2 regions of the Paenibacillus sp. J31R30 genome follow, and region 1 is predicted to be linked to the other one. Evidence: a T-box and tRNA genes for the amino acid it is inferred to sense, from the RefSeq annotation. Region 1 holds a T-box; the other holds one or more tRNA genes.

Region 1 (7,951 bases):
GCTGCGCCTGCTCCATCAGGCGCAGCGAGACCTGCACGCTTTCCCCGCCCAGCGGGAAAGCGGTGTTGTCTTGGAAGCGGACGGACTCCGCTTCCATGGTGAAGCTAGCCCTGTCACCGTCAATGGTGACAGGGCTAGCCAAATGGCCGAGCAGCGTAGCCTCGCTGCCGTCAGGGCTTACCTGCTGCTGCTGCGCCAGCGGCAGGGCAGTGATGTTGCGCTGGTCGGTCCCTTGATAATAGCCGTAGGCTATTACGACCAGCAACAGTGCGCCCAGCGGCTGCCGGCCAGGCAGGCGCAGCGCGTAGAGGATGACGAGCGCGGCTAGCAGCAGCGCGCTCGTCATCCAGGACAGCCAAGGGAGCTCCGTGTAAATCGCGAGCACATAACCACTTATCCACAGACAGCATCCTTGAACAACTGGTCTTTTCATGGTAGGGGATCTCTCCTTTTTTATATGTGAATGTTGTCATAATACAAAGAACCTCCCCCTATCGCACCCCAAAGGCTGCTTCTAGAGAGAGGTTCTTCCTCTCAAAAACTGCTATTTAGTTAACAACCTCAGAAACTGTGCCTGATGGTGGTTCATATCCGCTCATTTGACGGAACGAAATTCCTCTAGTTCCCATCAACTGGCTAACCTTCTCATGATCCTTCGGATACCCACGATGAAACACAATTTCAGTCACTCCGCTATTCGCTAACATGTTCGCACAAGTCCAGCAAGGTTGATCAGTCACATAAACTGTGGAACCCTCGCGATCCTCGCGGTCGGTAAACAGCAGCAGGTTCTGCTCAGCATGAATCGTACGTATACACCGATGCTTACGTACGACTTCCTCTACATCGTCAACGACTTTCAGCTCAATTTCTTCCACGAGCATGCAGCCGGCTTCCGTGCAATCCGGCACGCCCATCGGAGCCCCGTTATATGCGGTACCGAGCAGCTTTTTCCCTTGTACAAGCACGGCTCCAACATGTCTGCGATTACAACGCGAGCGTGTGGAGGCCATATAAGCGATATCTAGAAAATACGTATCCCAATCTTTCCGTATGCTCATGATGATTGACTCCCTCCTGATGACTCGGTTTTTCATTACCTATTTTCAAGACCAAAACTATTTCTAGTATTTTCTCATATTTCGATAGAAATGAAAAGATATGTTAGGTCATAGGCTAGGACGGAGCTACAAACAAGTGTCCCTTCAGCTTCTCTAACATTTTCTCACCAATCCCCTTTACATCCATGAGTTCTTCAATTCGCTTGAAGCGCCCCTTCTTCGTACGGTACTCAAGAATGGCTTTTGCCTTACTTTCACCAATCCCTGGCAGCTTATCTAACTGTTCGAATGTAGCGGTGTTCAAATCGATAAGTCCATTAACCTTTTCAAGCAATGGGGGTGCAGCTTTGGGAGTGGGTTCAGGGCTAGTGTTGTTTGTTCCTGTAGTGCTAGACAGCGTGGATAGAGTCTCTGAAGAGGAGGTTGCTTCTTCTGAATTTGTCGCCTTCGTTGGAGACGACTTTGACGTTGTCGCAGTCGAACTAGCCTTTGGCGTTACGGACGCTTTTACTGTAGGAACTGACTCAGTCTTGCTACTTCCCTCTTTTTTCTCATTGGCCTCTTGCGTGAGTAACTCTTCCATCTGTGTATTGATCGGCATGAAGGCCGTTTGAATGGTCGATTGTCCCCCGCGGAGAAAGGGCCACACCACCCAAACAAAAAGAGAGACAACTCCAAGGATCAACAAAATTCTCTTGATTCTATTTCCAAATAAATCCACAGACTACCTTCTTTCTTTGCATATTTGCAAATGAGCGACCATATACATGAAAAAGCGTCCCAATGACTACTCGACTAGTGTGCGACCGCGTTTATAGGTTGGTTTTCGTATAAAGACTGATTTTTTCGGGAGGGATCACTTGATGAAAGCTGGATTCATCGGTACTGGGAGTATGGGAAGTATTCTGATTGAAGCATTCATTCATTCCGGGGCATTCAATCCCGAGCAAATTATCGCTAGCAATCGAACCTTGCGTAAAGTAGAACTACTTGCGGAGAACTATCCTGGCTTGCAGGTGGCAGAAACGAATCGTGAAGTCGTGCGTGGAAGTGATTTAATTTTCCTATGTGTGAAACCATCTGAATTCAAAAAGGTTATTGATGAAATCAAAGAGGACGTGCTTCCCTCTCAATTTATAATATCCATAACGAGCCCTATTCTCATTAAACATCTGGAAGGTCTTTTACCTGCTAAAATAAGTAAAATTATCCCAAGTATTACGAACTATGTGTTAAGCGGTGCGACGTTATGTATTCATGGGAATCGTATGCAGCCTGAAGATAAAGAATGGCTTGAAAATATTTTCACTCACATTTCTACTCCAATTCGTGTGTCGGAGAATTACACAAGGATTTCATCTGATTTATCGAGCTGTGGTCCTGCTTTTCTCGCAAGCTTCATTCAAGCATTTATTGATGCGGCTGTGGAAGAAACGGGTATTTCTGCTGAGGAGGCCACACTTCTGGCCAGTGAAATGACGTTAGGTACTGGAAAGCTGCTTACAACGGGCGGCTTCAACCCCATTAGCTTGCAAAAGCGAGTATCTGTTCCTGGTGGTATTACGGCGGAAGGCTTGCGGATTTTGGAAAAGGAGCTATGCGGAGTTTTCTCTCAGGTTATTCGTGCCACTCATGCCAAATATGAAGAAGACATTGAGAAGGCTGAGCTGCTCTTTCCTTTGAAACAACAGCAATAGCCTTCTCAACGCATAATTCTTTGAACTTATCCTACAACGATATTGACTAATTTACCCTTCACAACAATCAATTTGCGAACGGCCTTTCCGGCGGTCGCTTCTTTGACTTTGTCGAGTTCGAAAGCCATTTTCTCCATGGCAGCTTCATCTGTATCCTTGGAAATCATGACGCGGTCAACGATCTTACCATTGATCTGGACGACGATTTCAACTTCATTATCTACAGTCCAAGCTTCATCATAAGTTGGCCATACTTCGTATGTGATGGATTCCACGCCGCCTAGCTTCTCCCAAAGCTCTTCCGCTAAGTGAGGCGCGATTGGGGATAGCATTTGTACGAAGTTTTTCATCGCTTCCAAAGGTAGACGCTCTGTTTTGTAAGCCTCGTTGACGAAAATCATCATTTGGCTAATCGCTGTGTTGAAACGAAGCGCATCGAAATCTTCGGTGATTTTTTTGATCGAGCGGTGCCACGTACGTTTGAATGAATCGCTCCCTAGCGTTTCATCCGCACTGATTTTGGAGTGAACTTGACCGTTGTCATCAACGAACAGTCTCCATACGCGATTCAAGAAACGATAGATCCCGTCTACGCCCGTTGTATTCCACGGTTTGGTCGCTTCCAACGGCCCCATGAACATTTCATAAATGCGCAGTGTATCCGCGCCTTGATCGCTCACGATGTCATCTGGATTTACTACATTGCCGCGTGATTTACTCATTTTCTCCATGTTCTCGCCAAGAATCATCCCTTGGTTAACAAGCTTATGGAACGGCTCTTTCGTATGAACAAAGCCTAGATCGTAAAGCACTTTATGCCAGAAACGCGCATATAGCAAGTGAAGAACCGCGTGCTCCGCTCCGCCAATGTAAAGATCTACTGGCAGCCATTGCTTTTGCAGCTCATCCGAGCAGAAAGCTTGATCATTCTTCGGATCGATGAAGCGCAGATAATACCAGCAGCTTCCCGCCCATTGTGGCATTGTGTTCGTTTCACGACGAGCTTTCATACCTGTTTCCGGATCAATTGTATTTACCCACTCGGATACGTTAGCAAGCGGTGACTCGCCTGTACCTGATGGTTTAATTTCATCTACTTGTGGAAGCAATAGTGGCAATTGATCCACAGGAACTGGCTTCATCGTGCCATCTTCAAGGTGAAGAATTGGAATCGGCTCACCCCAGTAACGTTGACGGCTGAACAGCCAATCTCTCAAACGATACGTTACTTTGCCGCGGCCTTTGCCATTTTGCTCCAACCAAGTGATCATATGGCTGATGCCTTGCTCAATGTTCAATCCATCGATTGGACCGGAATTCAAATGCTTGCCATCGCCAGCGTAAGCTTCCTTCTCCACATCTCCGCCTTGAACAACTTCAATAATCGGCAAGTCAAATTGCTTCGCAAATTCCCAGTCACGTTGATCGTGCCCTGGAACCGCCATGATTGCCCCTGTACCATAACCGCCAAGGACATAATCAGCGATCCAAATCGGCACTTTCGTGTCATTGACCGGATTAATTGCATAAGCCCCTGTGAACACGCCGGATTTGTCTTTCGCCAAATCTGTACGCTCCAAGTCACTTTTGCGTGAAGCTTTCTCTTGGTATTCTTTGATCGCAGCTGATTGCGCTTCTGTTGTAATCTGCGCTACAAGTTCATGCTCAGGCGCCAATACGCAATAAGTTGCTCCGAACAATGTGTCTGGACGCGTTGTGAAAACTGTTAGGCTCTTCTCAGCATGGCCTTCGATCGCGAACTGAACCTCAGCTCCTGTTGATTTTCCAATCCAGTTACGCTGCATATCCTTAATGCTTTCGGACCAATCCAATTCCTCAAGATCTTCAAGTAAACGCTCCGCATACTCCGTAATTTTCAAAATCCACTGACGCATCGGCTTCCGAATAACCGGGTGGTTACCACGTTCGCTCAATCCATCGATGACTTCTTCATTAGCCAAAACCGTACCTAGCGCAGGACACCAGTTAACTGGCACTTCATCTACGTAGGCAAGCCCTTTATTGTAGAGCTGGATGAAAATCCACTGTGTCCATTTGTAGTACTCTGGATCCGTTGTACTGATCTCCCGATCCCAGTCGTAAGAGAAACCAAGTGATTTGATTTGACGGCGGAACGTATCAATATTTTTCTTCGTAAATTCACGCGGGTCATTTCCTGTATCTAGTGCATATTGCTCAGCAGGAAGACCGAACGCGTCCCAACCCATCGGGTGAAGGACATTAAAGCCTCTCATCCGTTTGAAACGGGAAACGATATCGGTTGCTGTGTAGCCTTCAGGATGCCCTACGTGCAACCCTGCGCCTGATGGGTATGGAAACATATCCAACGCATAAAATTTCGGTTTATCCGAATTTTCTAGTACTTTAAATGTTTTCTTAGCATCCCAATACGCCTGCCACTTAGGTTCAATAGCTTGCGGATTATAGCCTTGTTGTTCTTTCGTTTCTTTCAATTCCTGTGTCATGACCTTCCATGCCTCCTTAAGTTGCTCTTTCGCTCATGTATGCAAATACGCACAAAAAAACCTCACATCGCTAGCGGATATCGCTAGGGACGAGAGGTATAATTCCCGTGGTACCACCCTAGTTAACACAAGGCGTTCTTCACCTGTGTTCACTCTGCCCCTTAACGCGGGTGAGACGATCCAGCTAGCGCTTCTGATCCGAGATCAGGCGGTTCACCTTCTAGCTCCGAGGCGAGTTCTCAAGACTAACATCTGCCGGCTCACACCCTAGCTCCGACTCTCTGAAAGATGCTGTACAAGGTACTATTCCTCATCTAAGCTTTCCATACAACTGATTAGCTTTGATTATATGTAAAATAATGCCGAACTGTCAAGCCGAGGGCGAATCCCGTCAGTATTATTTTTTCGCAATAAAGAAAGCTCGCTCTGTCTGATCCGTAGGCTTCTCCCATGTAAAATCAGCCGCTTGTTGAATTTCGCTAAAACCAGCTTCTTTCAGCATTTGTGCAAGCCAAGGCAACGGATACGCCCGTTGTTCATGGGTTTCGTCGATACGTCTGAAAGTTTCGCTAGACCCGCTATTTTTGACAAAGATCGTTAAGTCATGCTCAATCTGCACACGTTCTTCATCCAATTCGCTGGTCCAAATGTAAGCCACATCGTCTTCATTCAAAAAGAACGGCTGTGACTCTGCATAAGCGAACAATTGCTGCGGGGTGTGAACATCAAACAGGAATAACCCACCAGGCTTGAGTCCCGCATAGGTTTGACGGAACGCATCCACGATGTCTTCTTCCTCCAGCAAGTAATTCAGGCTATCGCAAAAAGAAATCGCGACATCGACTTCCTCCCCAAGCTCCCATTCACGTAAATCCTGTTGAATCCAACGCACGGCTCCACCGCGGAGCTGACTTAACTGCTCACTTTGCTTCTGCTCAGCCACAGCCAGCATATCCTCCGAAAGATCGAGTCCCGTCACTTGGAAGCCTTCAGCCGCTAATGGAATGGACAAGTTGCCTGTTCCACAGCCTAAATCAACAAGCGTCGTTGGCTTGATTTGATAACGTTCGAAGCACTCCTTCACAAACCGCAGCCACGCTTCATAAGGCATACTTTTCATCAAGCGATCGTACGTATAGGCAAATTGTTCGTAACTCATCTCAGCCTTGCGTCTCCTCTTGTTTCAGATACGTCCAATCTGCTTCCTGATAGACGAGTCCATCCTTCATAAGCTTCCCTAATGCACGTTTGAAGGCTGCTTTACTAAGGCCGAACTTATCCTTAATCACATCCGCTTGCGTTTTATCTGAAAATGGCATCGCATTTCCAGGACGTCCGCGAAGTACTTCCAAGATGCTCTCTGCATCTTCATCGCGCCCTTTTTCCTTCGGCAGCCTCATGGATAAGTTAACTCGTCCATCCTCTTCACGCACGAATGCGATCCTAACATCGACTAGCTCACCCACACGAAGCAAGCGTGTCCGCTCTTGCGGGATGATCAGCCCGATGATGCCAAAACCAAGCACACCCGCTTCACAAATCACGAAAGTACCCATCTGAAGGGGACGATACACACGTGCTTTGACCCATTGGTTTGTCCAACTTGATGGCGCACGAACACATAGCGGAGCCAGGTCTTCTTCAAGCGCCAGCTTCGCAATTAATCGGCCTTGACGATCGTGTGCAAGCGTTGCAAACACTTTGTCCCCAACTTGAGGGCGAAGGTCCTCGAATTCAGGCACATTCCGATATGGTAAAAGCAGATGACGACCTAGCCCCATTTCTAGGAAATACCCAAATCGCGGATGAATATCAACAACCTCTAGAAGCCCCACGTGACCCATGGTCAGCAGAGGTTTCTTCATGGTCGCCATGATCCGATCCTGCGTATCGTGGAATAAGAATACTTCCACTTGGTCTCCCGGACTAATCCGGTTCCCTACAATTTCCGCATAAGGAAGCAAAAAATCCTGATATCCATCGCTCAGGAAAAAGCCGTTAGGTGGAACTTCCCTTGCTACCTCTAAGGTAACAAGGGATCCTGCTTCATTTCTCATACCCGCTCCACAACTTTGGCGTCAGACCAAAGTCTTTCGATATTATAGTATTCGCGGTCATCGCGGTGGAAAACGTGAAGAACAACGTCTCCTAAATCAAGCAGAACCCATCTAGCTGTATCAATACCTTCATAGCCTCTGATATGAACACCATGTTCGTGCGCTTTTTTACGAGCCTCGCCCGCAATCGCTTGAACTTGTGTTTCCGAATTCCCGTGACAAATAACGAAATAATCGGCGATTAAGGAAACGCCTTTCAAATTCAGGCTAACGATATCTGCCGCTTTTTTGTCTTCCGCTGCCTCAACAACGAATGCTAATACTTCTTCTGGGTTTTTACTCATGCAATCATCCTCCATGTCATTAGGTGTGTATTTGGATTTGTTCCAATAAATCGTTCCGTGTCAAAATTGTAAGTGGATAAATGCGCTTTCCCTTGGATAACAAGAAATGGATCGTAGAGTCAAAGCCGGCGATCAACGCGCGCTCTAGACTCGTCTTAGCGAGTTCACGAATAACCTCGACACCTGGGAAATCACGGCCTGGTTCCATATAATCCGCCAAACAAACGATTTTGTCGAGCAGCGTCATCTGTTCGCGTCCGGATGTATGGTAGCGGATCGCATCCAATATTTCCTCATCATCGATAC
Region 2 (7,951 bases), on a different contig from region 1:
AGCGCGAGTTCCCCAAGATGAAGTCACCTTCGGCAGCCGGCGACTTGACCAGATCTTCGGCATCGTTCGCGAACGCGGTCGGTTCATTCACTTATTCGAGGAGCCCTTCCCAACGGGGGCGACGTATCATGCTTCCCTCGTCTACAATACGTGGCTCTGTGTGAACTACAAGATTGAGCTGCTCTGTGACCGGAAGCGGACGGAAATTCATTCCCTAGCGATTCAGCTCAATAGCGGGGAAATCCGCGAACATTTTCACAAGCATATGTTAACCAAAAGCCTTTCACCGAAACTCCCTGCCAATAGTCACATCTTACCGGATACGATTTCCATACCGAAAGCGATCAATGCCTTGGAGATGACGCTTGAGCGCAAAATCAGTACCTATGACCACCGATGGGCCGATGAAGCGAATGCTCAGCACCGTAGTGAGATCGATCGTGTGGAAGGCTATTACAACGGGCTTTTGCTGGCAGCAGAACCCGACAAAAGAGACGAAATCGAAATCCAATGTCGGAATCGGCTGGAAGAAATCGATTGGCAGCATAAGCCACGGATCGCTGTATCCGTCATTAATGGCGGTTTATTTCACCTCAATGCGAGTCGAATATCATCCAGAAACTGACGCTAGTCGCTAAAACCTCGCAAATAACCCGCAACAGGTTCTAACATTCTTTTCAAAGCATAAGAATTACAATAGTCACATACACTAAGAGGTTAGCGAGAGGCAGGTGAACGAAGATGAAGTCGTGGACCACTTGGACAGCCACTTGTATTATTTTATGCAGTATTGGCTTCATGCCCTTACACACCTCGGCCGTCGACAACTTAGAAGGGACAAGCCTTACGCAGGCCCAAGTAAAAGAACCAAGCAAAGCAGCAACCGGCGCGCCTGACTTGACGAGTACATCATCATTCGGTTCAACGATCAGTAAGTGGCAATCCACACTAGCGAAGGAGGCCGGCTTTGAAAGCTGGCAGCAAGCACGTTGGAACAGCTATCCGCTCGGACCTGGCACCCATGGATGGGTCATCATTCTGACCGATCAAGGGCAAGAAGTGGGCTATATGATTGTTCATGCCGTAGATAGCGGCGGCTTCCGATTGACCGAATATGGGACAGGCAAAACTCCGCTATTTAGCTTGGCCACGTTGTATCGCTCTTTGATACAACAGGAACTTATTCCTTCTACAACCTTATATGACGATTTTATGCAAAATGACACGATCATTGAAGACCGCTTATATATGGATACCCTTACTTCTGTTTGGAAAATCGCACTCGATGACGAGACCTATTATCTTGATGCCAAGTCGGGCGAATTGCTTCCGCTCACGGAAGATCCAACGCCCCGAATGACAGATGCCATAGTCACAGCGACGGATTTATCGCAGGGTTCCCAAACCCTGATACGTCCAGCATTTGATCCCTATGAGCAGCTGCCATGGATTGAAGGCACACCGCTGCCTGTCACCTCCTTGCCTGAGCTTCAGATTGCTCTAGAGCAGCAAGGCACGCTCACCTACGTCACTGAGCTGTACGATGAGCAAGTGACGATGCCGCTAGCTGTTCTTGGTTATCAACAATGGGTACATGGGGATAACTATTTGGTATTGGAGCACGAAGGTCCGCGTTACGTGCTTTTGGATGAGTCATTGGGTCTAGGGGAGATTTATCCCTAGGCTGAGAAACTGAAACACAAAAGGCCAACCCGTATTTTGGGGTTGGCCTTTTTAGTGTGTTTATGCTTATTTGTGCACATTGGGCTACTACGGAGCTCCAACGAGTATTTATACGGAACGTCGTTCCGCAACTCATTTCTTCGACTTCGTCCGTCCGAACATCATCCGCGCAGCCAACGGAAGCATCCCGAACCAGCGAGTTTGCCAGCCTTCGCGTTGTTGTTTAATCGAAGCTTTCGCTTGCTTGCGGACTTCCTTCGGCGTGTCAATATAGGTGACGACTTGCTGTGTTATGTACTTCACCAGATCATCGCTTTTTGCCATACGTCCACCTGCCTTTTTACCCTTATTCTAACCAGAGCAATAAGGCTTTAAACTTCGCAAAGACAGGTGGCTGACCGTCTCTACACGCGGGCGTTCATCCTGGCCTACCGCCGCTCTCTGCAATAATTTTGTCAGCGAAGGTTTTAATCGTGCCGCAGCCTAACAGCATCGGCTTATTATCACACTGCAACAACAAGGTTTGCGCGCTTGTATCCCAGGCATATTGAAAGCCAACATTCATGCTGACCACAGTAATCGTAAATTTGCCTGATGCCGTGTTAGGAATAGCAAATCCCTGCCTCCTGCCCACCTGCTGCAACGCTCTGAATACCGAAGGCGAAATCCCTTTATACGTCCATGTGCTGCAAGTTGCCATAGGTCTTCTCACCTCTTTCAATTAGGATCATTAAATTGTATGAGGCATGAGCTGAAATCGTGCTTACTTCCATAAAAAGGATCCATCCAGTTCGTTGCTTCTGCTTCTAATCTCGTCCAACCCACATAAGCTTAGAGTAACTAGAGAGAGAAAGAGGTGTTGGTTTGAATGTGGGAACTGATGCTTGCAACTGAGCAACTTGACATTTATATGGATGAAGCCAATCTTAGGCTGGAAATCCGCATTAAGTCAGAAAAAAATTCAGCTCCGCTTACAATTCGTATGAATCATACAGATCTAACCCAGTTAATCCATACCCTTCTGGAAATCAATCGAAGCTTTCGAGGAGATATTCCTTTCTTTCATACGAAAACACTGCCACGCAAGACCTAGCCTCGCAAAAAAAGCACGATGGACTCGACCACATTCTCGTGGTTAGGAGCCATCGTGCTTTTTTATCATGCAGTGAGCGCATACTTAGTTTCTGTTAATTCCTGCAATTGAAGCGATGAAGCGCAAAATGTAAAGGAACAAGTTAATGAAATCAAGGTAAATATTCAGCGCAGCAAGCGGCACAGCTTGTGGCTCGACACCGTTGCGATACTGGGCGACATCATACAGCACCCAACCGCTGAAGATCAGAATCCCAACCATGGACCATACCAAATTCATCACAGAACCGAAATGTAGGAACATGCCAAGCACACTCATCAGCACAAGTCCAATCGTTCCTGCAAACAAGAAACCGCCTAAGAAACTAAAATCACGCTGTGAACGGTGTGCGTAGAAAGCTAATGATCCAAAAATCGCTGCCGTTGCGAAGAAAGCACCCGAAACCACACTAGCTCCAAGCTGGCCGCCGTAAGCCATGATAACAGGATACAGGGTCACGCCAGAAATAGCTGTGAACGCGTAGAGAAAGCCATAGCCGATATGCTTGCCGCGAATTCGGATGACGATGGCGGCTACCAGCATGACAACCTCGGCAATAACGAAGAGCATGACCATAGATGGTGGTACTACCATCGCGCCGATCAATGTCCCTATGAATGAAACCAACAATGAGATGGCAAACGTTTGAAGCACATGTGCAAAGCTTCCGGATTGTGTGATCGAAACTGTTCTATCCATGAAAATTCAGCTCCTTTGGTAAATAGAGATGTACAATCTATGCTATGTATTATACCTGCATTTCATGAAAATCGCTACAGGGTGGCGGTTTGACAACAAAACACCCTCTTCTGATATCTCAGAAAAGGGTGTTCTAGGGATGCGATCAAGAGGACTCGAACCTCCACGGGGGTAAGCCCACACGGACCTGAACCGTGCGCGTCTGCCAATTCCGCCATGATCGCGTTTACAAAAAATAATATACCATGTGACGCGAAAGCTCGTCAATGAAACTTTTGCCTCTTAGGAATAATTCTGTCGCCTCTTCCAAACCCTATTCCCAAAGGAGGTATGATCTATGAATGAGGAAGAAATCAAAGCATTAGAGCCGAAATATACGGGCAATCAGCGTCATTTAACTGAAGGTGAAGCACAGGCGATCGTCCACGATCCGAACTTTAAAAACGAGAATGACGATGGCGAAATCTCTGATATCGATGCGCTAGCGGCAGGCCTCGGCTACGGCGTTTTCCGCAGAACATAAGTCGTATACTGCACAAGCACAAAGGGGGTTCTAAGCCATGAATATGGCGTGGAACCCCCTTTGTCCTTGTTGTTGTGACTAGTCTGGGCTTTCCGTAAAATGCAAAAGTGCAACCTTTTAGATCGAGTTTGCCTCTCGTTCTAAAATATGTGCGAAAGTGCAACTGTTTCTCCAGCATTGATCAAAATGGCACTATTCCGATTCTAGTGGTTGCACTTTTGCAACAATTCAGCTAGTTTAGCCGTTTTGCCCAAAAATTAGTGTACTTTTGCATCTTTGAGCATTGATTTCACCATTAAAGCGTGGAGGGCAGGCAAATCTGGTTATCCCTGCGAAGCCGCAGCAGCGCGCTTGCTCATTTCAAGCTCATACAACGTTCCTGAAGCTAGAATAGCTTCATAAACTGTTCTGCCAATCAGGTAGCCGAGTGTTGTGGCTGTACCGGCGTAGCAATAGGTCATCCCTCTGCCCGTTGCGGCAATCAACACAGCATCTGTCGTCGTTCCTGTTGCTACTTGGCCATTATGCTCGATGTTCAATTCTTGCAGCGCGGCAGCTTTGGCTTCGGTGGCGGTAATCACCGCATTCACCATGGCAGCGTCCGTCAAATTACCCTCAATGACTACAATCGTATTGATCGTGCCAGGGTAGAGGGAGGTTGAAGGCAAAACGGCGCCAGCGCGTACTTTATTCCCCAGCCCGACAGTGACCCAAGCGGCAACACGAAGTGATCCCTCCATATGTACCGCCGTATCCTCAGACAGCGTATTGCCCTCTTCCTCCGGCGGCCATGCTAATTCCTTGAATCCAACATCCTTTACCCACGCCGCGGTGAGCATGCCAGCCGTATCTTGAGGTTCAAGTCCTTCCCTCGCGATGAATGCCTCCATCTCGACCAAAGGGTCGATCTCATTGTAGGTCTTGTCCACTTGGCGATTCATCAAAACACGATGAAACCCAAACCCACCGCCCCAAGGAGACGAATTCAGTGTTCGCAGTGGCGTTTCACTTGTGATCTGCAGGTAACGTCCATGTGGCGAATGTACCTGTTTCATCCCTACACCAGCTATTAAACTAATGGCGGAAGTATCCTCAATCTGCATCATCGGATAGATCATCCGGCGTTATCGTTTCCTGAGGCAGCATGAACGCTGGCGGCCTTTCATTCTCATAAGGCTGGTACACGTATCCGCGGTCTAGCTTCACGACTCTACGGTTTTTTTTGCGAATAAGGACCGTATCATCATCCCAAGCTACAACAATACCACGTACATCGTTCGCGGGACTGACATCTCTAATCACTCGCAGCAGTGTGCTATCTACGCGATATTGATCCAATTGTTCTTCCGAAATCATCTATGTAGCACCTCCAATATTATGATCACAATGTTCTAGCTAAACCTAAGCATACACCAATTCGCGATTCGGTGAAACTTTACATAAATCCGTTCATCTTCGGTTACCTTAACGAGGACGAGACACGCGACAAGGCACAGGCAATCTCATGCCTACCGTAAGGGAGGACATTACAATGGAGAAGAGAACGTACTACATCAATGTAGGCACAGGAGAAGTACTCGAAGACAGCACAGCACTTGATTACGAATTTGAAATATCTGCAACGGAAGATGACATCGCCAAGCTGCAAGAGCTTTTTGAAGAAACCGACAATTCTTCTCAGGGCAGTTATGCGACCTCCTGGCTCCCTTGGAAAGTATACTACTCGAATGAAACGAATCAGGAATATGATTATTATTTAACAGAAGTGTATCGCACGCTGCACCGATTAGGCTCTGAACAGACCAAGCGGCATATCGAAACGATGAACGTATTAGAAAATGGCATTTGACCCTAACCTTAGTTGCAAAATAAAAAAGGCCAAGATTCCTCGTGGAATGCATTGGCCTTTTTACTATATGGGATTTATTAGCTTACATGCTCTTTCGAATCATTCGTTTCAAACCAGAAATCAAGGACTTTGCTTGACATCACACGTTTCTTAATATAATCCGATTGTGCAACAGAGAACTGCTGCTCCCACTCGATTGTTAGCTCCGTACAAAGCTTCACGATCGTTAACAACTCGGACCAGGCCACATAGCGCTTATACCAGAAAAATTGAGGGTGTTCAATCATATACGGATACAGGTCATCAAACTCTGTATGTTTACAATCAAGCGCACGTTCAAAGTGAGTCTTTGCTTCCCCAAGCTTTGTCATAAAATAGTCAATGGAACCATTTTCGATACCCATAGATGTCAGCCTCCTCTCTTACCTTGTAATCATTATAAAGGATAAATCGGTTTCAGGGAAGTCATAGCCGAAATGTAAAATCAGTCAAAAGTGATCTGCCCGTTCGCCAGTGAAGCGATTCGAGCGAGCGACTCCACGCGAATTCCGCGTTCGCGAATAGATTTTCCACCATTTTGAAAAGATTTCTCAACAACAATACCAACGCCAACAAGCTCTGCTTCGGCTTTCTCTACAATGCGAATTAAGCCGCGCGCTGCATCCCCATTCGCAATAAAATCGTCGATAAGCAGGATACGTTCCCCTTTGCTCAGCAAATGCGAGGACACCATAATATCCGTTACAATTCCTTTGGTAAAAGACGGTACGCGTTCGCTATACGTATCTTGATCCATCGTCAACGTTTTCTTGCGACGAGCAAATACCATAGGAACACCAAGCTGCAAAGCCGTTGTATAAGCAATAGGAATACCCGATGATTCCACAGTTAACACTTTGTCTGGCTTCGTTTCTCTAAACAATCTTGCAAATTCTTTCCCCATCTCCATAATGAGAACAGGATCTACCTGATGATTCAAAATGACATCAAGTTTAAGTACTTGATCCGAAGCAACGATGCCAACCTCTAAGATCCGCTGTTTTAATAACTCCATGAAATCGGCCCCCTATAGCTGTCTATTATGAGTAAGTTACCATATTGCTCCTGCCTGTTTCAAGTCCATTTAGAAAATAACAAAAAACACTGAAACTTTTTGGGCTTCTAGCGTGTCTATATATATAAGAGGATTTCATTGAAATGGAATTCGTTCTAGAATTGCTCACATTTGGGCACGAAGATGCATTGAAAACCTTTCATAAAACAGTATCATTAATCTTACTAATATTTTTACTTGAATTACTCCTCGGAGGAAAGGAAAGATGGCAATGAACAACCTACTTAGACCCATCCTTGTTGGCTGTATGCCTGTTGCAATTGCATCATTCTTGGTGACTGGATGCCAAGAATCATCTGCTCCTGCTCCAAAGGCTACTATAGATGTATCAACAACGTATACACCATCCCAGCCCCAGCAAGAACCTGCGCCTTCAATCGTTGTCGCGGCGCCGACTGCCACACCTGCGGTTGATGATAGCATCAAGCATGAAGCGCAAGTTGCCGGTATTACCAAAGTGGATCAAGGGGATCTCCCCCAAACTCAAACCTTCACGAGTCCGAAGCCGACTGCCAAGCCGAAGGTCAAAGCAGAGGATGCTTACCAGCAAGAAAAGCCTACGTTAATGGGGTTAAAGCTCGGAACTGCTAAAGCGGCTGTACTGGATCGTTTTGGCAAAGTGAAGAAACAATTCGTCATGGAAGATGATAAAATTGAAGTGTACGACTTCACCGACTTTTCCGTTGGTTTTAATAGCAAAGGAACTCTTGAATTCGTAGATGTCCACTCCATTGATATTGATCCTGGCTTGCACGGATTACGGTTAGGTCAGAGCGTGCAAGATGCGATTGCCATCCTAGGCAAGCCTGATACGAACTCAACTTATGTGCTGTCTTATAAATCGCAAGGCACCTTGCTCAAGATCGATATTGATCCGCATGACAACACGATTCAATCCATTAAGCTTTTTGCAAATTCATAAAGCCCCAAAATCTAATAGAAGACCATGAA

What was found. The T-box of region 1 lies ahead of leuS (leucine--tRNA ligase). A T-box ahead of a tRNA ligase gene usually reads a tRNA of that ligase, here a tRNA-Leu.
Region 2: it encodes a tRNA-Leu, which carries the amino acid that the T-box ahead of leuS (leucine--tRNA ligase) is inferred to sense. The anticodon was not compared.

The regions. Positions count from the first base shown of each region.
Region 1 is NZ_JCAUAV010000001.1:892,809-900,759, reverse strand. Features, by position in the region: gene AC58QO_RS03160 (DNA internalization-related competence protein ComEC/Rec2) at 1-433, opposite strand, end outside; gene AC58QO_RS03155 (deoxycytidylate deaminase) at 549-1,061, opposite strand; gene AC58QO_RS03150 (ComEA family DNA-binding protein) at 1,177-1,746, opposite strand; gene comER (late competence protein ComER) at 1,925-2,758, shown strand; gene leuS (leucine--tRNA ligase) at 2,785-5,244, opposite strand; T-box leader at 5,327-5,570, opposite strand; gene AC58QO_RS03135 (class I SAM-dependent DNA methyltransferase) at 5,642-6,403, opposite strand; gene AC58QO_RS03130 (CvfB family protein) at 6,405-7,301, opposite strand; gene rsfS (ribosome silencing factor) at 7,298-7,645, opposite strand; gene yqeK (bis(5'-nucleosyl)-tetraphosphatase (symmetrical) YqeK) at 7,665-7,951, opposite strand, start outside.
Region 2 is NZ_JCAUAV010000002.1:713,400-721,350, reverse strand. Features, by position in the region: gene AC58QO_RS09210 (YqhG family protein) at 1-625, shown strand, start outside; gene AC58QO_RS09205 (hypothetical protein) at 742-1,683, shown strand; gene AC58QO_RS09200 (YqzE family protein) at 1,816-2,007, opposite strand; gene AC58QO_RS09195 (hypothetical protein) at 2,102-2,383, opposite strand; gene AC58QO_RS09190 (hypothetical protein) at 2,552-2,776, shown strand; gene AC58QO_RS09185 (Bax inhibitor-1/YccA family protein) at 2,861-3,514, opposite strand; tRNA gene AC58QO_RS09180 (tRNA-Leu) at 3,655-3,738, opposite strand; gene AC58QO_RS09175 (hypothetical protein) at 3,852-4,037, shown strand; gene AC58QO_RS09170 (adenosylcobinamide amidohydrolase) at 4,361-5,143, opposite strand; gene AC58QO_RS09165 (hypothetical protein) at 5,130-5,393, opposite strand; gene AC58QO_RS09160 (hypothetical protein) at 5,569-5,886, shown strand; gene AC58QO_RS09155 (hypothetical protein) at 5,964-6,290, opposite strand; gene AC58QO_RS09150 (xanthine phosphoribosyltransferase) at 6,371-6,940, opposite strand; gene AC58QO_RS09145 (DUF4309 domain-containing protein) at 7,206-7,922, shown strand.